Regions from separate parts of the Nonomuraea sp. K271 genome, predicted to be linked through region 3. Evidence: riboswitches for the same ligand, from Rfam matches in the RefSeq annotation. Region 3 holds a riboswitch; each other region holds the start of a gene.
What was found. Region 3 has a riboswitch for thiamine pyrophosphate ahead of thiO (glycine oxidase ThiO). Riboswitches for the same ligand answer to the same signal wherever they lie in the genome.
Positions count from the first base shown of each region.

Region 1: it holds a riboswitch for thiamine pyrophosphate, as region 3 does, so the genes downstream of both, thiC (phosphomethylpyrimidine synthase ThiC) here and thiO (glycine oxidase ThiO) in region 3, are expected to answer to the same signal.
Region 2: it holds a riboswitch for thiamine pyrophosphate, as region 3 does, so the genes downstream of both, GUY59_RS01700 (purine-cytosine permease family protein) here and thiO (glycine oxidase ThiO) in region 3, are expected to answer to the same signal.

Region 1 is NZ_JAAAHR010000018.1:451-7,170, reverse strand. It holds gene GUY59_RS08830 (betaine/proline/choline family ABC transporter ATP-binding protein) at 1-445, shown strand, start outside; gene GUY59_RS08825 (ABC transporter permease) at 442-1,218, shown strand; gene GUY59_RS08820 (glycine betaine ABC transporter substrate-binding protein) at 1,215-2,171, shown strand; gene GUY59_RS08815 (SDR family oxidoreductase) at 2,210-3,061, shown strand; gene thiC (phosphomethylpyrimidine synthase ThiC) at 3,069-4,673, opposite strand; TPP riboswitch at 4,666-4,778, opposite strand; gene GUY59_RS08805 (class I SAM-dependent methyltransferase) at 4,830-5,441, shown strand; gene GUY59_RS08800 (hypothetical protein) at 5,480-5,827, shown strand; gene GUY59_RS08795 (universal stress protein) at 5,837-6,673, shown strand.
Region 2 is NZ_JAAAHR010000003.1:63,658-70,377, forward strand. It holds gene GUY59_RS01690 (sensor histidine kinase) at 28-1,893, opposite strand; gene GUY59_RS01695 (methylated-DNA--[protein]-cysteine S-methyltransferase) at 1,991-2,566, shown strand; gene GUY59_RS01700 (purine-cytosine permease family protein) at 2,529-3,863, opposite strand; TPP riboswitch at 3,854-3,966, opposite strand; gene GUY59_RS01705 (rhodanese-like domain-containing protein) at 4,116-4,439, opposite strand; gene GUY59_RS01710 (winged helix-turn-helix transcriptional regulator) at 4,484-4,918, opposite strand; gene GUY59_RS01715 (MFS transporter) at 4,994-6,472, shown strand; gene GUY59_RS01720 (Fpg/Nei family DNA glycosylase) at 6,531-6,720, opposite strand, start outside.
Region 3 is NZ_JAAAHR010000052.1:3,874-10,593, forward strand. It holds gene pknB (Stk1 family PASTA domain-containing Ser/Thr kinase) at 1-1,626, opposite strand, end outside; gene GUY59_RS19575 (thiazole synthase) at 1,966-2,721, opposite strand; gene thiS (sulfur carrier protein ThiS) at 2,714-2,905, opposite strand; gene thiO (glycine oxidase ThiO) at 2,911-4,068, opposite strand; TPP riboswitch at 4,037-4,153, opposite strand; gene GUY59_RS19590 (NAD(P)/FAD-dependent oxidoreductase) at 4,213-5,376, shown strand; gene GUY59_RS19595 (Rv2175c family DNA-binding protein) at 5,407-5,781, shown strand; gene thiE (thiamine phosphate synthase) at 5,759-6,397, shown strand; gene GUY59_RS19605 (polyprenyl synthetase family protein) at 6,539-6,720, opposite strand, start outside.

The DNA.
Region 1 (6,720 bases), on a different contig from region 3:
CCTCGGCGCCGGCTCCTCGATGCGGCTGCTGCGCCTGACCAAGGTGGGCGACATCGAGGTGGACCAGGTGCCGTACGCGTCGGAGGACGCCGACGCGGCCGAGGTGCTCGCCGAGGTCGAGCGACACGGCCTGGACTACGCCCTGATCACGGACGGGATGCGGCGGCCGCTGCGCTGGGTCGGCGCCGAGCACCTCCAAGGGCTCACGGGCCCGGTCGGCTCCGCCGGCGACCCGATCACCGGCACCCTCCACCACCGGATGACGCTGCAGGACGCTCTGGAGGCGCTGCTCAACGCCGACAACGACGTGGTGCCCGTGGTGGGCAGGCGGCGGGCGTACGCGGGGGCGCTGTCGCTGAGCACCGTGCAGAACGCGATCCAGGCGATCAAGATCAGGGAGCGCGAGCGCCGCCTGCACCGCGGCGAGACCGGGGCCGGCCGATGACCGTCTCCACGGCAGTCCCCGACGAGACCACCAACCCGGAGCCGCGGCTCGGCCGCTCCTGGCACATCGTGCTGCCGCTCCTCTGCTACCTGGCTGTGGGCGCAGCCATGATCATCTATACGCAGTCGGTGCCGCTCGACGGCATCGAGCGCGGCTCGCTCAACCTGCCCTACATCTTCGGCCGCACGTGGGAGCACATCCAGCTGGTCTTCTACTCGACCGTGCTGGTGCTCGTGGTGGCGCTGCCGCTCGGCATCCTGCTCACCAGGGGCACCCTGCGCCGGGCGACGCCGTTCGTGCTGGCGCTGGTCAATGTGGGCCAGGCCACCCCGGCGGTGGGCCTCGTCGTGCTGTTGGCGGTGCTCTTCCAGATCGGCTTCTGGACGTCGGTCGCCGCCCTGTTCGCCTACAGCCTGCTGCCCACGCTGCGCAACACCATGGTCGGCCTGCAACAGGTCGACTGGCGGCTGATCGACGCCGGCCGGGGCATCGGCATGTCGGCGGCCAGGGTGCTGTTCAAGGTGGAGCTGCCGATGGCCGCGCCGGTCATCCTGTCGGGCATCCGGACCACGCTCGTGCTGAGCGTCGGCACGGCCAGCATCGCCGCCTTCATCGGCGCGGGCGGGCTCGGCGACCTGATCACCACGGGTGTGAGCACGCAGCGCAACCTTGTGCTGGTCACCGGGTGCGTGCTGATCGCGGTGCTGGCCCTGATGATCGACTGGGTGGGCGGGCTGGCCCAGCGGGTCCTCGCCCCGAAGGGGCTGTCGTGAGAGCGTTCCTGGCCCTGCTGCTCGTCCTGGTGATGGCCGGGTGCGGGCTGCGGCCGGCGTCGTCGTTCGTGCCGCCGGTCGAGCCGGCCGGCATCCAGCCCATCCCGTCGCTGGAGGGCACACCGATCCGGGTGACGTCCAAGGAGTTCACCGAGCAGCTCGTGCTCGGCAAGATCGCGGTGCTGGCCCTCACCGCCGCCGGCGCCGACGTGGCCGACCAGACGAACGTGCAGGGCAGCGTGAACGCCCGCGCCTCCCTGACCCGCGGCGACGCCGACCTGATGTGGGAGTACACCGGCACCGGCTGGATCACCTACCTCGCCCAGACCAAGGCGCTGCCCGACCCGCAGGCGCAGTACGTCGCCGTCCGCGACCTCGACCTGCGCGAGAACGGCATCGTCTGGCTGCCGCCCGCGCCGCTGAACAACAGCTACGCCATGGGCGTCACCCGGGCCACGTCGCAGAAGTGGGGCGTGAAGACGATCTCCGACCTCATGAAGATCCCGGTGAACGAGCGTACGTTCTGCGTCGACCACGAGACGTTCGGCCGCGACGACGGTTTCCTCGGCATGCTGAAGGCGTACGGCATGACCTACGGCAAGGAGGTCCCGCGGGCCAACGTGCGCCGGGTGTCGGTGGGGGTGCTCTACAACTCCGTCGCCAGCGGCCAGTGCGCCGCCGGCATGGTGACCACGACCGACGGCCGCGTCCAGGCGCTCGACCTGGTGCTGCTGGAGGACGACAAGAAGTTCTTCCCCAGCTACAACGCCGCGGTGACGATGCGGCGCGAGCTGGCCGACGCGCACCCCGAGATCGCGAAGATCTTCGCGCCCATCAGCGCCAAGCTGACCGACGACGTGATGCGCGGTCTCAACGCCAAGGTGGACGTGGACGGCGACGTGCCCGCCCTGGTGGCGCGCGACTGGCTGCGGGACGAGGGATTCGTGCGGTAAGGGCGTTAACCCTGCCCTTTCGGGGGCAGCCGCTGGGCATGTCGCAAACACCACCCGCCCAGAACCAGCCGTACCCGGGCCGTACGGGAGAGATGGCCCCCGAGCCGCGCGACGAGATGCGCGACTACGTGGGCCGTGACCTGCTGCACGGCAAGAAGGCGTTGATCACCGGTGGCGACTCGGGCATCGGCCGGGCGGTCGCCGTGGCCTTCGCCAAGGAGGGCGCCGACGTCGCGATCGCGTACCTCAGCGAGCACGAGGACGCCGCGCACACCGGCAAGCTGGTCGAGGCGGCCGGGCGGCGCTGCGTGCTCCTGCCCGGCGACCTCGGAGACCGGGAGCACTGCGCCTCCGTCGTCGAGCAGACCGTGGCCGAGCTGGGCGGCCTCGACGTGCTGGTGAACAACGTGGCCTACCAGGCGCCCGTCGACGGCCTGGAAGAGCTGACCGACGAGCAGTGGGAGCACACGTTCGCGGTCAACATCCACAGCTACTTCCGGGTCATGAAGGCCGCGCTGCCCCACCTGCGTGAAGGCAGCGCGATCATCAACACCTCGTCGATCAACGGCCTGCGCGGCAACAAGACGCTCATCGACTACTCCGCCACCAAGGGCGCCATCAACGCCTTCACCTACTCCATGGCCCAGAACCTGGTCGACCGCGGCATCCGGATCAACGCCGTGGCTCCCGGCCCGGTCTGGACGCCGCTGATCCCGGCGACCATGCCGGAGGAGAAGGTGGACTCGTTCGGCGGGAACGTGCCCATGGGCCGGCCCGCCGACCCGGACGAGATCGCCCCCTCGTACGTGTTCTTCGCCTCCGGCCGGATGTCGTCGTACTACACGGGTGAGGTGCTGGCCCCGATCGGCGGGGAGACGCTGCCCGGTTGATCCCGGGTCAGTCCGCCATCGGCAGGTAGACCCTGCCTCCGCGCCTGGTGAACTCGGCCGCCTTCTCCGCCATGCCGGCCTCGATCGCCTCCTGCGTGTCCAGCCCGTGCTCGTCGGCGTAGCGCCGTACGTCGTGGCTGATGCGCATGGAGCAGAACTTGGGCCCGCACATGGAGCAGAAGTGGGCGGTCTTGGCCGGCGCGGCGGGCAGGGTCTCGTCGTGGAACGAGCGCGCCGTGTCGGGGTCGAGCGACAGGTCGAACTGGTCCTCCCAGCGGAACTCGAAGCGCGCGTCCGACAGCGCGTCGTCCCACGCCTGGGCGCCGGGGTGCCCCTTGGCGAGGTCCGCCGCGTGGGCGGCGATCTTGTACGTGATCACGCCGGTCTTGACGTCGTCCCTGTTCGGCAGGCCGAGATGCTCCTTGGGGGTGACGTAGCAGAGCATCGCGGTGCCGTACCAGCCGATCATGGCGGCGCCGATGCCCGAGGTGATGTGGTCGTAGCCGGGGGCGACGTCGGTGACGAGCGGGCCGAGGGTGTAGAACGGCGCATCGTCGCAGAGCTCGCGCTGCAGGTCGACGTTCTCCTTGATCTTGTGCATGGGCACGTGCCCCGGGCCCTCGATCATCACCTGGACGTCGTGCGCCCGCGCGATCGTGGTCAGCTCGCCGAGCGTGCGCAACTCGGCGAACTGGGCCTCGTCGTTGGCGTCCGCGATCGAGCCGGGACGCAGCCCGTCGCCGAGGGAGAACGACACGTCGTAGCGGGCCAGCAGCTCGCACATCTCGTCGAAGTTGTCGTACAGGAAGCTCTCGCGGTGGTGCGCCAGACACCAGGCCGCCATGATCGAACCCCCGCGCGAGACGATCCCGGTCTTGCGGCGGGCGGTGAGCGGCACGTACGCCAGCCGCACGCCCGCGTGCACGGTCACGTAGTCGACGCCCTGCTCGCACTGCTCGATCAGGGTGTCGCGGAAGACCTCCCACGACAGCGCCTCCGGGCGGCCGCTGACCTTCTCCAGCGCCTGGTAGATGGGCACGGTCCCGACCGGCACGGGCGAGTTGCGGATGATCCACTCGCGGGTCTCGTGGATGTCGGGCCCGGTGGACAGGTCCATGATCGTGTCGGCGCCCCACCTGGTGGCCCAGGTCATCTTCTCGACCTCCTCCTCGATGGAGGAGGTGACGGCGGAGTTGCCGATGTTGGCGTTGATCTTCACGAGGAAGTTGCGGCCGATGATCATCGGCTCGGTCTCGGGGTGGTTGACGTTGGCGGGGATGATGGCTCTGCCCGCGGCGACCTCCTGGCGTACGAACTCGGGGGTGACTCCCTCCCGGACCGCCACGAACTCCATCTCCTTGGTGACGATCCCCCGCCTGGCGCAGCCCACCTGGGTCATGGGCGCGCCCGCCGCGCGGCGCTGGGCGATCCACGGCTCGCGCGGTCTCGCCAGCCCGCGCCGCACGTCGGTCTCGACGTACGGGTCGGTGTACGGGCCCGAGGTGTCGTAGAGCGTCACCGACGACCCGTCGGTGAGGTTCACCTGGCGCTTGGGGACGCGGAGGTCGCCTTCGTAGATCTTGGTAAAGGTGGGGACGCGCGCGTCGGTCATCGCGCAAACTCCCTTCGCCGGCATTACCCGGAGCAGGTTCTGGCGGTCGGCGGCTCTCAGCCGTCCTCTCAGCCCGGTCTGCACCGGGCTCCCGCGTTGGACGGCCGTGATCGTACCCACGCCTGTGCCATGACGAAACATGACATCATCCGCAAAATGGAAGATCCCACGTCAACGACCACGGCCGCCTACGACCACATCGCCTCCGGCTGCGCCGCCCGCACCGAGCACCCCGACGACGCCCTACAGGCCTTCAGGCGGCGCTTCGCCGAGGCCGTGCCCGCCGGCGCGACGGTCGCCGACCTGGGATGCGGGCCAGGAAGGGACGCCGCCTGGCTGCGCGAGTGCGGGCTGCGGGTCGTCGGCGTCGACCGCTCGGCCGCGATGGCGCGGCTCGCCGCCGCCCGCGGCGTGCCCGCCGTACTGGGAGACCTGCGCCGGCCCTCCGTGGCCCCCGGCTCGCTCGCCGGCCTGTGGTCGGTCGCGGCCCTGCTGCACGTGCCCGCCGCCGACACCGAGGCCACACTGCACGCCTGGTGGACGGCCCTGCGACCGGGCGGCGTGCTCGGGCTGAGCACCTCGGCGGGCGACACCGAAGGATGGGAGGAGCTGCCGCGCGACACCGGCCGCCGCCGCTGGTTCGCCCACCGCGACCCCGGCACGCTCCTGCACCTGCTCGGCGCGGCCGGATTCGAGACCGTCGAACACGGCCTGAACCGCGCCGAACGCACGTGGCTGAGTGTCCTGGCGACCAGGCGCGAGGTTTGACGACCGCCTCCAGCGGTACCAACCCCATCAGGGGGACTATGAAAAAGATCGCCGCTGTCGCAGGACTCGTGCTGCTGGCCACGTTCGGCGTCACCGCCGCCCACGGCGACGGTACGGACCAGCACGAGGTGAGCCAGGAACAGTACGAGACCCTGCTCGCCCAGTGCAGCTACGCCGGCACGGGCAAGGCGCGTTGCCGCTCGACGGTCAAGGAGATCTACCGCATCGGCGCCGAGGACACGAAGCTCGACTGCCGTACGTACGCCGGCGTGTCCGTCTGCGGCACGCTCAAGCTCAGCCAGGCCGAGCGGGCGTGCATACGCGACTCCACGGAGGGCGGCATCTCGTTCCGCCGCGCCGAGGTGGAGTGCTACGCGTCATCCTGAGGAGCTGCCGTGATCATCGTGGGAGTCGATGGCTCACGCGCCGGGCTGGAGGCAGCCGGCTGGGCGGCCAGGGAGGCGGCGCTGCGCCGCGCGCGACTGACCGTCGCGCACGCGGTGCCGCGGTGGGTGTGCGACGAACTGTCCGCCCGCTACGCCGAGGTCGCCCGGTGGATGCGCGACGAGGCGAACTCGGTGCTCACCGCCGCACGCGACCGGGCGCTCCGCGAACGCCCCGCCATCGTCGTCGAAACCACCCTGCTCCCCGGCGACCCCCGCACGGCGCTGATCAAGGCCGCGGAACAGGCCGAACTCCTGATCGTCGGCAGCCACGGCATCGGCGGCGTACGCGGGCTGCTCGTCGGATCCGTCGCCCACGGGGTCGCCGCCCACGCCCGTACGAACGTCGTCGTGGTCGGCGAACGGCCCGCGACACCGTCGCGCGGCGAGATCGTGGCCGGCTTCGACGGCTCCCCGCCCAGCCTTCGGGCGCTCGACTTCGCCCTTGCCGCGGCCGGGCTGCGCGAGGCGCGGCTGCGGGTCGTGCAGGCGTGGGCCTGGCCGCGGCCCGGCGGCTTCCCACCGGCCGACCCCGACACCGAGCAGCACACCCTGCAACAGCTGAAGGACCAGTTGGCCGAGCGCCAGGAACGGCACCCGGACATCGACCTGGTGCCCGAGCTCGTGCACGGCCATCCCGTCGAGGTCCTGAAGGAGGCGGCCGAGGGCGCCGACCTGCTCGTCGTCGGCTCGCGCGGGCACGGCCAGCTCGCCGGCATGCTGCTCGGCTCGATCAGCCAGGCCCTGCTGCACCACTCGCCGTGCCCGCTCGCGGTCGTACGGGCCTGAAAGCCACGTCCGGCCGTCTCCCCCGGCCGTCTCCCCCGGCCGTCTCC
Region 2 (6,720 bases), on a different contig from region 3:
TTGGACGATAGATCAGCGCAACTGTGACTACCTCGTTACCGCATCGGTGTGTCGGATCCGATAGGGCAGAACGAGCCGCATGCGGGTGCCGCCTCCCGGTCTCGGATGGGCGCTCACGTCTCCCCCTTGTGCCCTCGCGAGGCTGCGGACGATGTAGAGCCCGAGCCCTACTCCACCAAACCTTCTCCGATCGCCGCTGTCCACCTGGACGAACCGCTCAAAGATCCGCTCCCGGTCAGTAGGGGCGATACCGACGCCCTCATCGTCGACGACCACGACCACGTTGCCGGACTCCGGCCAGGCCTCCACCGCGATCAACCCGCCTTTGGGCGAGTACTTGAAGGCGTTCTCCAGCAACTGCCCGAGGACGATGTCCGTCGCCAGCGCGTCGCCCAGCACGTTCGGCAGCTTGTCGGGGACTCTCACCTCGACCCGGTGCTTGTCGGACAGCACCGGCAGCCCGAGCGTGGCGGCCTGGATCCGCTCGGCCAGGTCGAACTCCTCGATGCGGACCTTGAGCTCGTCCGCCCCCGCCCTGGAGCCCAGCAGCAGGTGGTCCATGAGCTGCCCGAGCGACCTGGACCGCTCGGCGATCGTGTGCACGGCCGCGCGGCGCTCGGGATCGCCCAGCTTGTCCCAGCGCGAGTCAAGCGTGCTGGCGAACCCCCGCACGATCGTGATCGGCGTACGCAGCTCATGGCTGGTCGTGGCGAGGAACAGGTCCTTGGCCTCCTCCAGCTCCTTGGCCGCGGTCACGTCGCGGAAGTCGATGACCACCTCGCCGGTCTCCTCGATCCGCGCGCTCACCACGTCCAGCCAGCGGCCCGTCTCCATCTGGAACGTGACCTTCTCGCCCGGCTCGGGCAGTGGGAACGGCGGAGGCCCGCCGATGACGTCGTCGGCCGAGAATGCGGTCAGCGCGGCGGCGGCCGGGTTCCAGCGGACCACGCGGCCCGCCCCGTCGAGCACGGCGATGCCGTCGGCGCTCGCGTCGAAGACGGCCCGCTCGTGGGCCCGCTGCCGCACCGCGTCCTGGTAGGCGACGGCGTTGCCCACGGCGATGCCCGCGTGTCCGGCGAGCAGTTCCAGCAGCTCCAGTTCGAGATGCCCGGGGACACGCCCGGCGAAGAGCGCGTAGAGGGCACCGTACGGGCGCCCGCCGACGGCGGCCAGACCCAAGGTGATCGTGTGCAGGCCGTCCAGCCGCGCCCACACCAGCTCGTCGAGCCCGTTCGTCTCCAGCATGACGGTCTTACCGGTGCGTAACAGCTTGTCCACGAGGCTCGTACGCAGGTCGGTGGTGGTGCCCCTGATGGCCTCGGGCAGCTGGTACGTGCTGACCAGGCGCAGCCGGTCACCCTCGATCAGCACGAACCCGCCCGCGTCCGCGCCGGTCAGCTCCGTCAGGCTGGCCGAGATCCGGTCGAGCACGGCCGAGAGCTCCAGCTCGGAGTTGATGTCGCCGACGACGTCCGTCAGCCGGCGCACGAGACGTTCCCTGCGCGCCATGCGGTGCCTGGCCAGCTCGTCGGCCCGCGCCGGATGGTGCACGCAGATGTATCCGGCCACGGCGTTGCCCAGACGCAGCGCGCTGATGTCCACCCGGAGGTCGAGGAGGACGCCGTCCTTTCGCAGGCGTTTGGTACGCAACGACACCGACTCGCCCGTGCGTACGCGCTCCAGCACGGCGTTGAGCTCGGCGGTCAGCTCGCCCGGCACGATCGGCGCCCGCCGCCCGAGCAGGTCCTCGGCCGTCCACCCGAACAGCCGCTCGGCGGCCTCGTTCCAGACCAGCACGCTCTGGTCACGGTCGAGCGCCACGACGGCGTTGGGCGAACCGGCGAGCACCGCACGCGCGATCTCATCGTCACTACCGGCCCATTCGTCCCCCACACCTCCATAGTGCACGTGGCTAGGTAGGTGCGTCGGGCGATCCGTCCGATACGCTGCGGTCACGGCGATTCTCGGCGGGTGTGGAGGGTGAGGGCGAATGGCGAGCGGTGATCTCGATGCCCTGTTGCGGGTGACCTCCAGCACCTACCGCGGCGAGACGCCTCCCGACATCGCGTTCGGCACCTACGACGGCGCCGTGGGCAGGCTGGTGCTGGCCGTGACGGGCAAGGGCATCGCGGCCTGCAGCTTCGAGAGCGAGAACGACGTCTTCGAGTTGGTCAGCCGGCATGTGGGCACGTTCATCGGCAACGACGCGCGGCGGCTCGACCCGGTGCGCAGAGAGCTCGACGCCTACTTCTCGGGCCGGCTGCGCGCGTTCGCCACGCCGGTCGACTGGGCGCTGGCCACCACGTTCGCCCGTTCGGTGCTGCAGAAGACCATGGCGGTCCCCTACGGCACGACCACGACGCTGGAGCAGATCGGCCAGAGCATCGGCAGGCCGCGCGCGTTGCGCGCGATCGGCAACGCGCTGGCCTCCAACCCCGTCTGCGTGATCGTGCCCTGCCACCGGGTGGTGCGCGAGGACGGCGCGCTCGGCGACTACGCGGGTGGCGCGAGCGCCAAGCAGCACCTGCTCAACGTCGAGCAGCGCGCCTCCGCGACACGCCGATGACGGCGGTCACGAGGGCCGCCACCACCGCCGCGCCGAGTGCGCCGTTCATCCACGGTTGCCGGGTGAAGCCGATGGCGTCGCGGGCGGAGGCCCAGACCCCGTCCCACGCGGCGATCGTGGGCGTCGAGGTGGTCAGCCAGTAGGCGGCGAAGCCGAGCGCCCACGGCACCAGCATCGACCAGCGCGAGGGGGCGTTCTCGCCCGTGTTCCAGCGGTCGCCGCCGCCGAAGGCGAAATAGTCGACGGCCAGCACCGCGAACATCGGGACGAACACCGCCCCGATCACCCCCAGGAACGCGCCGTACGAGGTGACGTCCACGACGAGGGCGATCACGACGGTGAACACGCCGATGGCGGTCGAGATGATCCGCCGGTCCACGCGCGGCATCAGGTTCTGCAGCGACATGGTGGTGGAGTAGACGTTCGCGAACGACTGGTCGGTCTCGCGCAGCACCAGGATGCCGAAGAACAGCGCGCCCAGCGGGGCGGCCACGAACGGGTCGAACACGGCCGTGTTGTCGGCGTTCACGGCGGCGGCGCCGGCGATGGCCACGGCGTAGACGCCGAGCCCGAGGCAGGCCACCTGGGCGATCGTGTAGCCGCCGACGATCCCGGTGAACGCCGCCCGCGCGGAGCGGGAGTGCCGGGCGAAGTCGGCGGCCAGCGGCACCCAGGACACCGACAGCGCGATCACGTAGTCGACGGCCGGGGCGAACCCGGTCCACGACCCGCCGGCGGGGGCGGGCGTCTCGGACAGGAAATGCCAGGTGAACCAGATCATCGACACGATCACGCCGACGGTGACGTACCGCCGCAGCAGCCGGATCGCGCCCAGCGGCCAGATCGTGAGCGCGGTGGTCAGCACGCCCGCCACCACCACCCACACGGGGTACGCCACGCCGTCGAAGATCGCGCTGGCGGCCTTGGCGATCACCCACAGCTCGAAGGCGCCCCAGCCGAGCATCTGCACGATGTTCAGCACCGTGGGCGCGTACGAGATCCTGGCCCCGAACAGGCCGCGCAGCAGCACCATCGCGGGCTGGCCCGTACGGGTGCCGGGGATGGCGGAGAGACCGACCATGGCCGTGCCGACGAGGCTGCCGACCACCGTCGCCACCAGCGCGGCGGCCAGGCTGAGCGGCGCGTCGCCGGTCGGGTCGAGCAGGAGCAGCGCCCCTGAGAAGCCGAGGAGGCTGACACCGAGGTTGGCCCAGAGCGCGCCCTGGTCGAGCACGCCCAGGGTCTTGGGGGGCTGCCCGTCGAGGGTCAGCGGAACTTCGTCGGCCACATGCGACATCGCACACTCCCTACGCCGGCATTACCCGGACAGGTTCATGCGGTCGGCGACAGCCGTAGTCGCCCTCTCAGCCTGATTGCCTCAAGCTCCCGCGGATCGATTTGTTGCCTGCGGAGCAGGAATGTCCCAGTTCCGCGGGCCCCATGATGCCTCATCTCTCCGAGTTCGGCCAGCCCGGGAGCCACAGGCAGGGCCACCCATGGCACACGTGGGTGGCCCTTCGGCCTGCTCGGGGACGCCAGGGTGTTCGGCTCAGGCCACGAAGGGCTGCTCCCCCGTCTCGCTGACCAGCGGACGCCCGGCCGCCTCCCACGACTGCATGCCGCCCCCGACGTTGACCGCTTCGCGCCCGAGCTGGTTGAGCCAGGCCGCCACCTGCAGCGACCGGCCGCCGACCCGGCAGACGACATAGATCGTCCGGTCGCCCGGCACCTCGTCGACCCGGCCCTGGATCTGGGTCATCGGGATGTGCACCGCCTCACGGGCGTGGCCCGCCCGCCATTCGTCCTGCTCGCGGACGTCGAGGAGGTAGGCGTCCGCGGGAATGTCGCTCGGCTCGATCTCTGGAACGGTCATGACCCCATCATCTCGCGGCGACGGCGGCCGGCGACCGGCCCGCCTCACGGAGTGGGGCCATGAGCACGGGCGTACGCGGCGCGTGCGCGGGCGATCTCCTCCTGGTGCGCCTCGGTCCAGGTGACCAGGGGCTTGATGGTCTCGTGCAGCGTACGGCCGAGCGGCGTCAGCGCGTAGTCGACCCTCGGCGGCACGACGGGGTGAACCGTGCGGCTGACCAGGCCGTCGCGTTCGAGCTGGCGCAGGGTGACGCTCAGCATGCGCTGGCTGACGCCGTCGATCTCGCGGCGGAGCTGGGTGAAACGCATGCTCTCGCAGTCGAGCATGGCGATGACCAGCAGCGACCACTTGTCGGCGATGCGGTCGAGGATCTGGCGCACGTCGCAGTCCTCACGGGTGTCCCACAGGCGCACGTCATAGTCGTCGTCGGCCACGGTGCCCGCGGAGTAACCGAGTGATTCGGAAGTGCCTTCTTCCATGACATCCCATGATGGCCAATGATGTGGACGGTTACAACAAGGAACCGACATGCATTTGAGTAACCGGGGGTTGTCATGCCTGTCCCTGCTCGCAGGTGGGGCGTACTGATTGTTCTGTGCGGGGCCATCTTTCTCGAAGGCATCGACGTCGCCATGCTGAACGTCGCCCTCCCCGCCATCCGGGCCGACCTCGGGGTGTCCACGGGCATGCTCAGCGGCGTGGTGAGCGCCTACGTGCTCGGCTACGGCGGCTTCATGCTGCTCGGCGGCCGGGCGGCCGACCTGCTGGGCCGGCGGCGCATGTTCCTGCTCTGGCTGGGGGTGTTCCTGGCCTTCTCCGGCCTCGGCGGGGTGGCGAACGACGGCTGGGTGCTGCTGCTGGCGAGGTTCGTCACCGGGGTGGCCGCCGGGTTCATGACGCCCGCGGGGTTGTCGCTGATCACCACGAGCTTCCCCGAGGGCCGCGACCGCAACCGCGCCCTGATCATCTACGGGAGCACCGGCGCCGCCGGCTTCGCGCTCGGCCTGGTGTTCGGCGGAGTGCTCACCGAGTTCGGCTGGCGCTGGGTCTTCTTCGCGCCGGTCCTGATGTCGCTGGCGATCCTGCTCACCGCGATCGTACTGATCAAGGAGCCGCCCGCCGGCGAGCGCCCGGCGGGCGGGTTCGACCTCGCGGGCGCGGCGAGCGTGACGGGCGCGATGATGTTGCTGGTCTACGGCGTGGTACGCCTTGAGCACCCCGCCGAGGGCCTGCCGCTGACGCTCGCGGTCTTCGCCGTGGCCGCGGGGCTGCTGGCGGCGTTCGCGGCCATCGAGCGCCGCTCCCCGCACCCTCTGGTCCGCCTCCGCATCTTCAGGTCGGCCGCGCTGGTCCGCGCCAACGTGACGGCCGTGCTGCTCACGGCCTCGTTCTTCGGCTTCCAGTTCCTCGTCACCCTCTATCTGCAGGAACTGCGCGGCTGGTCACCCATGCAGACGGGGCTCGCCCTGCTGGTGGCCGCCGCCGACGTGGTGATCGCCCCGACGCTCACCCCCCGGCTGGTCAACCGGTACGGCAACGCCAAGGTCATCCTCGGCGGCCTGCTGGCGGGTCTGCTGGCGTACGCGCTCTTCCTCGGCGCCGGGCTGGACTGGACCTACGCCGCGATGGTGCCGTCGATGGCGCTGCTCGCCCTGATGTTCGCCTTCGCCTACGGCCCGCTCATGATCACGGCCACGGACGGGATCGCGTCCGCGGAACAGGGACTGGCCGGCGGGCTGATCAACTCGTCGTTCCAGTTCGGCGCCGCACTCGGCGTGTCGATGGTCACGGCCGTCAACGTGGCCGCCCTCGGCGACGCGACCACGCAGGTAGCCGGAATGGCCGCCCTCCGCACGGCCCTGACGGTCCCCGTGACGACCGCCCTCCTGGCAAGCGCCATCGCGGCAACGGCCCTCATGTCCAGACGGCCCGGCGGCACACCCGGAAACGCGGGCCAGGTGAAAACCACGGAACACGGCCAAGACGACGCTCGTCACGGCGAGCAGCCCGTGAGCCTTCACGACCGGCCATGACAGGCGCCAGCCGACATCGGCGCGTGCGGTGACGTCGGCTGTGCCGTAGGAACAGGAATCACTTCAGAAGACGAGAAAGCCTCCTGTCGGCGAGGGGCTTGCCGCCGGTCTGGCAGGTCGGGCAGTACTGCAGGGACGAGTCGGCGAACGACACCTCGCGGATCGTGTCGCCGCAGACGTCGCACGGCTGCCCCGCCCGGTTGTGCACGCGCAGCCCCGACTTCTTCTCCGCCTTGAGGTCCTTCGCG
Region 3 (6,720 bases):
CTCCGTCTTCGCCTTGGGCTCCTGGGCGATGACCGTGCACGGCTCGGCGTCGTCGTCCACCTCGTTGACCTCAACCTGGAAGCCCTGACCGCTGAGATGGCCGGCGGCCTGGTCCTTCGGCATGCCGCCCACGTCGGGCATGACCAGCCCGGCGCTGACGAAGATGTCGATCTTGGTGCCCTGCTTCACCTTCTCGCCGACCTGCGGCGAGGTGCGGATCACCTTGTCGCGCTCGACCTCCTGGTTGGCCAGGCGCTTGACCGAGTCGACGGTCAGGTCCGCGTCGGCGAGCGCCACGCGGGCGTCGTTCTCGGTCATGCCCGCCACGTTGGGCACGATGACGCGCTTGGGCCCGAGCGAGGGCACCAGTGTGATCGTGCCGCCGTTCTCCAGCTCGCTCTTGGCCGCCGGGTCGGTGCGCAGGACGAGGCCGGCGGCCACCTTCTCGTCGTGTCTGCCGTCGCCCTTGCGGACCACGAGGCCGAGCGCGGCGGCGTCCTTCTCGGCGATCGCCATGTCCTTGCCGACCAGGTCGGGAACGATGACCGGGTCGGGCTGGGAGAAGTACCAGCCGGTCAGCCCGACCGCCACCGCCATCACGGCGGCCAGCGTCACCAGGAACCAGTTGGGCCGGAACCCGCGCCCCTGAGTCACCTCCGTCCGCGGCTGTATCAGCGTGTGGGCGGGAGCGGGCTGCGGGCGCGAGCCCGCGGCGGAGCCGGAGCCCTGCCGGTGGGAGTGAGACGGCACCGGCCCACCCGTGGGCGGGCTGCTCAACCGCGGCAACATCCGGTGCGCGTCGACGGCCGCCACCAGCATCGCGGTGGCGTCGGCGGGACGGTCGGCCGGCTCGCGGGCCGTCGCGTGGGCCACCAGCGTGTCGATCAGCGGCGGCACGTCATGGACGAACGACGACGGCGCGGGCACGGTGTCATGGACGTGCCGGTAGGCCACCGACATCGGCGTCTCGCCGTCGTAGGGCTGCTGCCCGGTCACCAGCTCGAACAGCATGATGCCGGCGGCGTAGACGTCGCTGCGCACGTCGGCCCCGCCCGTGGTGACCTGCTCGGGCGACATGTAGCCGATCGTGCCGATCATCACGCCGGTGCGGGTCTGGTTGGTCGCCTCGATGGCTCTGGCCAGGCCGAAGTCGACGACCTTGACCCGGCCGTCGTCGGTCATGAGCACGTTCTCGGGCTTCACGTCGCGGTGGACCAGGCCCGCCTGGTGGGCGGCGCCGAGTGCGGCCAGCACCGGAATCATGATCTCGAGCGCCTCGCGGGCCGGCAGCCTGCCGCGGTCGCGCAGGATGTCGCGCAGCGTCCGGCCGGGCACGTGTTCCATCGACAGGTAGACCACGTCGGTGTCGGTGCCCTGGTCGAAAACGTGCACTATGTTGGGGTGCGAGAGACTGGCCACCGACTTGGCCTCGCCGATGAACCTCCGGACGAACGCCGGGTCCTCGGCAAGTGAGCGGTGCATGACCTTCAGCGCCACCGTCCGGTCGAGCCGGATGTCCAGCGCGAGGTAGACGGTCGCCATACCGCCCCGGGCGATCCGGCTCTCGATGCGATAGCGCCCATCGAGGAGCCGCCCGACCAGGGGGTCCGCAGTCGTCGTGTCCACCCCGCTGAGTTTACGGGCGTTTTGCCACTGACAGGGCCCGACCGCCCGAAACCGATGCGGAGACGTTCTCGTTAGCCCGTCCCCGTTCCCGGGGGAAGCGGACATAGCCTCACCCGCGTCACGCCCCTGTCTCCCGGCCGCGCGCCCTTGCCCACGGGCCTGTACGGCGCCCGGCACCGCGCCGGTACGTGCCGGAGCGGCCCGCCACCCTTTCTCAGGAGCGGTCCGGGCGTGTCGCGCCACCCCGCCCAGACCACGTGGCGATCGCGGCGGTCGGGTCTCGTCCGGATGCGCAGCCTGGCGGGCGCAGTGGGTGGCCCGCCCGGCGGGTGTGGAGCGTTACGGGGTCATCGGGGACGACGCTTCGGCGTAGCGGCGCCGGGGGATGCGCCCCGCCTGGCGAGCCAGGCGCCCGGCCGCCACGGCGTCCCTCATGGCCGCCGCCATGAGGTCGGGCCGCTGCGCCCGGGTGACCGCCGTGGCCAGAAGGACGGCGTCGCAGCCGAGCTCCATCGCCAGTGCCGCGTCGCTGGCCGTGCCGATGCCCGCGTCGAGGATGACCGGCACGGACGCGGCCTCCACGATCAGTTCGATGTTGTGCGGGTTGCGGATGCCCAGCCCGGACCCGATCGGCGCGCCCAGCGGCATGACGGCCGCGCAGCCCGCCTGCTCCAGGCGCCGCGCCAGCGCCGGATCGTCGCCGATGTACGGCAGCACCACGAACCCGTCGGCCACCAGCCGCTCGGCCGCGTCGAACGTCTCGATGGGGTCGGGCAGCAATGTCCGCTCGTCGGCGATGACCTCCAGCTTGACCCAGGGCGTGCCGAGCGCCTCCCTGGCCAGCCGCGCCGTCAGCACGGCGTCGCCCGCGGTGAAGCAGCCGGCGGTGTTGGGCAGCACCCTGATGTCCCGCCTGCGCAGTACGTCGAGCACGGAGCCGCGGGCCTCCGGGTCGAGCCGCCGCATGGCGACCGTGGTCAGCTCGGTGCCCGACGCGGCCAGCGCCTGGTCGAGCACCTCGAGCGAGGGGGCGCCGCCGGTGCCCATGATGAGCCGGGAGGAGAACTTCTCCCCGGCTATGATCAGATCATCCACCTTGCACCGCCGTCAGGACCTCTACGCGGTCGCTGTCGCTGAGCGCCGTCGTCTCCCAGGCGCTGCGCGTGACCACCTCGTCGTTCACGGCCACGGCCACGCCGGTGGTGGACGCGGTCAGCGTGCTCACGGCCTGCGCCACGGTCGTGCCGTCGGTCACCTCGTGCGCGGCCCCGTTGATCATCACAATCATGAAATATCCCGAAACCTCTCTGGCGAGCACAGCGCCGCCAGCTCGCCCTCTTCACCCAGCAGGATGGCCGTCGTCAACGGGGCCAGCAGTACGCCGCCCCGATGGTGCCCGGTCGCCAGCGTGAGCCCGGGTGTGCCGCTCGGGCCGATGGCGGGCAGGTTGTCCGGAGTCCCCGGCCGCAACCCGGCCACCACGTCGGCGACCTCCAGCTCGGTGACGCCCGGCACCAGCTCCCTGGCGTCGCGCAGCAGCTCGTAGAGCCCGCCCGCCGTCACCCTGGTGTCGAACCCCAGCTCCTCCTGGGTGGCGCCGACGACCAGCTCGCCGTCGCCCCTGGGGACCAGGTAGACGGACGAGCCGTGCACGGTGCCGCGTACGCACCGGCCGAGCAGGGGCTGCGAGGAGCGCAACCGCAGGATCTGCCCCTTCACCGGCCGCACCGGCACCCCGGCCAGCGCGGCGCTCCACGCCCCGGCCGCCAGGATCACCCGCTCTGCCCGCACCTCCCGCGGCACGCCCCCATCGGCCACGCCGGGGGCCTGGACGTCCGGTGGCGTAAGGCGTACCCCTGTGACCTTGCCGTCGTCGCGCAGGAGCTCGCTCACGCGCGCCCTCACCAGCGGGACGCCCCGCCGGTCGAGGGCGGCGAGCAGGGCCGCCGTCACGCGGCGCGGATCCACCCAGGCGTCACCGGGGGCCAGCAGGCCGCCGCGCACGGCGGGGGCCAGCATGGGCTCCAGACGCCGGCACTCGCGCCCGGTCAGGCGTTCGACCGGGAGGTCCAGCTTTTCCATGAACGCGGCCAGCTCGTCCAGCGCCGCCAGGTCGTCGGCGCCGAACGCGACGTCCAGCGTGCCGTCAGTACGGAAGTCGAGCGCGTCCGCCCCCGCGAGCCCGGCGTCCACGGCCAGCTCGGCGGCGAAGGACGGCCAGCGGCGCAGCGCCGTCAGCCCCAGCCGCAGCAGCGGCGCCTCGGTGTAGGTCACCTCGCTGACCGGGGCCAGCATCCCCGCGGCCGCGTGCGACGCCCCGGAGGCGGGCGCCGGGTCGGCCACCGTGACCGGCCGCCCGGAGCGGGCCAGCCGCCAGGCGATCGACAGCCCGACGATCCCTCCGCCTACGATCACGTCCACATGCGCTCCCTTCGCCGGCATGACCCGGATCAGGTGTCTTGCGGTCGAAGGCCCGGTCAAGCCTTCCTCTCAGCCCGGTAACGGCCGGACTCCCGCGCGTCTTTCCCCCACCAGCCTACGGCCTCGGTGTCACGCCGCGGCACGGCCCCCGTTATGGTCATCAACGTGAACCACGTCGTCGTCGTCGGAGCAGGCCTGGCCGGTCTGCGGACCGTGGAGGCGCTGCGCTCGCGGGGCTTCACCGGCCGCGTCACCATGGTCGGCAGGGAACGCCATCGCCCCTACGACCGCCCGCCCCTGTCCAAGGCCGTGTTGTCCGGGGAGGCCGACGACAGCTACATCGGCACCGACCTGGCCGCGCTCGGCGTCGACTTCCGGCCGGGCGTCAGCGCCAAGTCGCTGCGCGCGGGGGTCGTGGAGACGACGGAGGGCGAGTTGGGCTACGACGGCCTGGTCATCGCCACCGGAGCCGACCCGATCAGGCTCCCCGGCGACGGCCCTCAGCACGTGCTGCGCACCCTCGACGACGCCCACGAGGTCAGGGCGATGCTCGTCCCCGGCGCCCGCGTCGCGATCATCGGCGCCGGGTGGATCGGCGCCGAGGTGGCCACCGCCGCGCGCCGGGCCGGGTGCGAGGTGACGGTGGTCGAGGCCGGTCCCGCGCCGCTCGCCACCGCAGTCGGGGCCGAGCTCGGGGCGCGCACCGAGCGGTGGTACGACGGCATCGACCTTCGGCTCGGGGCCATGGTCGACTCCGTCGACGAGGGCGGCGTGCGGCTGGTGGGCGGCGCGTTCGTCGACGCCCACGTGGTCGTCACCGGCATCGGCGTGCGCCCCGCCGTCGAGTGGCTCGCCGACGCCGACATCGACCTGCACAACGGCGTCGTCACCGACGAGCGCCTGCGCGCCTCCCTGCCCGGCGTCGTCGCCGTCGGCGACTGTGCCGCCTGGTGGTCGCGCCGCTGGCAGACCCGGCTCCGCGTCGAACACTGGGACTCCGCGCTCAACGCACCGGAGGTCGCCGCCGCGACCCTGCTCGGCGAGGACGCCGTCTACGATCCCGTGCCGTACTTCTGGTCGGAGCAGTTCGGGCACATGGTGCAGTACGCCGGTCATCACCCGGCCGGCGAACGCCTCCTCTACCGCGGCGACACCGAGGGTAAGTGGTCGGCCGTCTGGCTCACCGCCGACGACGCCCTCGCCGCCGTGCTGGCCGTCGATCGGCCCCGAGATCTGGTCCAGGGGCGCAGAATCATCGCCTCCGGCCAACGCCTCGACGCCAAACGCCTGGTAGATCCCGAAGTGTCCCTACGAGATTGTGTTGTTTGAGCAAGCACGCCATGTGGTAGTTGTGGTTTCGTGACACTTTCTGTTGCACAGATCGACCGGGAGACCGACCAGCTCGTGAACGAGTGGCTCACTCTCCCCGAAGTGGCCTCACGCCTCGACCTTCCGCTGGGGCGGGCCAAGCAACTCCTCAAGGACCACAAACTGCTCGGCGTACGCAGGGGCAGTGGCGGGCCACAGGTGCCCGCGGTGTTCCTCGACGGAAAAGACGTGATGAAGGGCCTGCCCGGCACGCTGACCGTGTTGCAGGACGCCGGCTACGACGACGTCGAGTCGCTGCGCTGGCTCTTCACTCCGGACGAGTCCCTGCCGGGGTCGCCCATCGAGGCGATCCGGGCCGGCCGTCACACAGAGGTCAAGCGGCGTGCCCAAGCCCTCGCTTTCTGAGGCCCGCCTCTATCTCTGCACCGACGGCCGCCGCGACCGCGGCGACCTGGCAGAGTTCCTCGACTCCGTGCTGGCCGGCGGCGTGGACATCATCCAGCTGCGAGAGAAGGGCTTGGAGGCCCGCGAAGAACTCGCGCTCCTCGAAGTCTTCCGCGACGCCTGCGACCGTCACGGCAAACTGCTGGCCGTCAACGACCGGGCGGACATCGCCTACGCCGCCCGCCCCGACGTGCTCCACCTGGGGCAGGACGACCTTCCCTTGACGGTCGCGCGAGAGATACTCGGCGACGACATCGTCATCGGACGGTCCACCCACTCCGCTGCCGAGGCGTCCGCCGCGGCCGTGGACCAGGGCGTCGACTACTTCTGCTGCGGCCCCATCCGGCCCACCCCGACCAAACCCGGCCGCCCGGCGCCCGGCCCGCCGCTGCTGCGGCACGCGGCGGCGCTCGGCACCTCGCGGCCGTGGTTCGGGATCGGCGGCATCGACCTCGCCAACCTGGACGAGATCATGTCGTACGGGGTGAGCCGGGTGGTCGTCGTACGCGCCATCACCGACGCGGACGATCCGGGGGCGGCGGCGGCCGAGTTCGCCAAACGCCTGGCTGCCGCCTGACCGGCCCGTTCCCGCCGTACGGAGGCGCCCCACCCGGGCGCCTCCCTCCGGCGGCTCCGCGTGCGGCGGATGCGGCGCGACTGGGCTGCGGGCACGCCGCTCCGGCGGCGGGAACGGGCGGCGAGACCGATCCGGGCCGTCTCAGGTCTTGCGCGACGTGGCCGCGATGGCCAGCTCGGTCAGGGCGGAGCGGGCCTCGGCCGTCACCGGGGACTCGTTGAGGGCGGACAGCGCCTGGCTCAGGTAGTCGCCGATCAGGTCCTCGCACTCCCGCAACGCCCCGGTGTCGGTGATGATGCCCCGCAGCGTCGCGACCCCGGCCT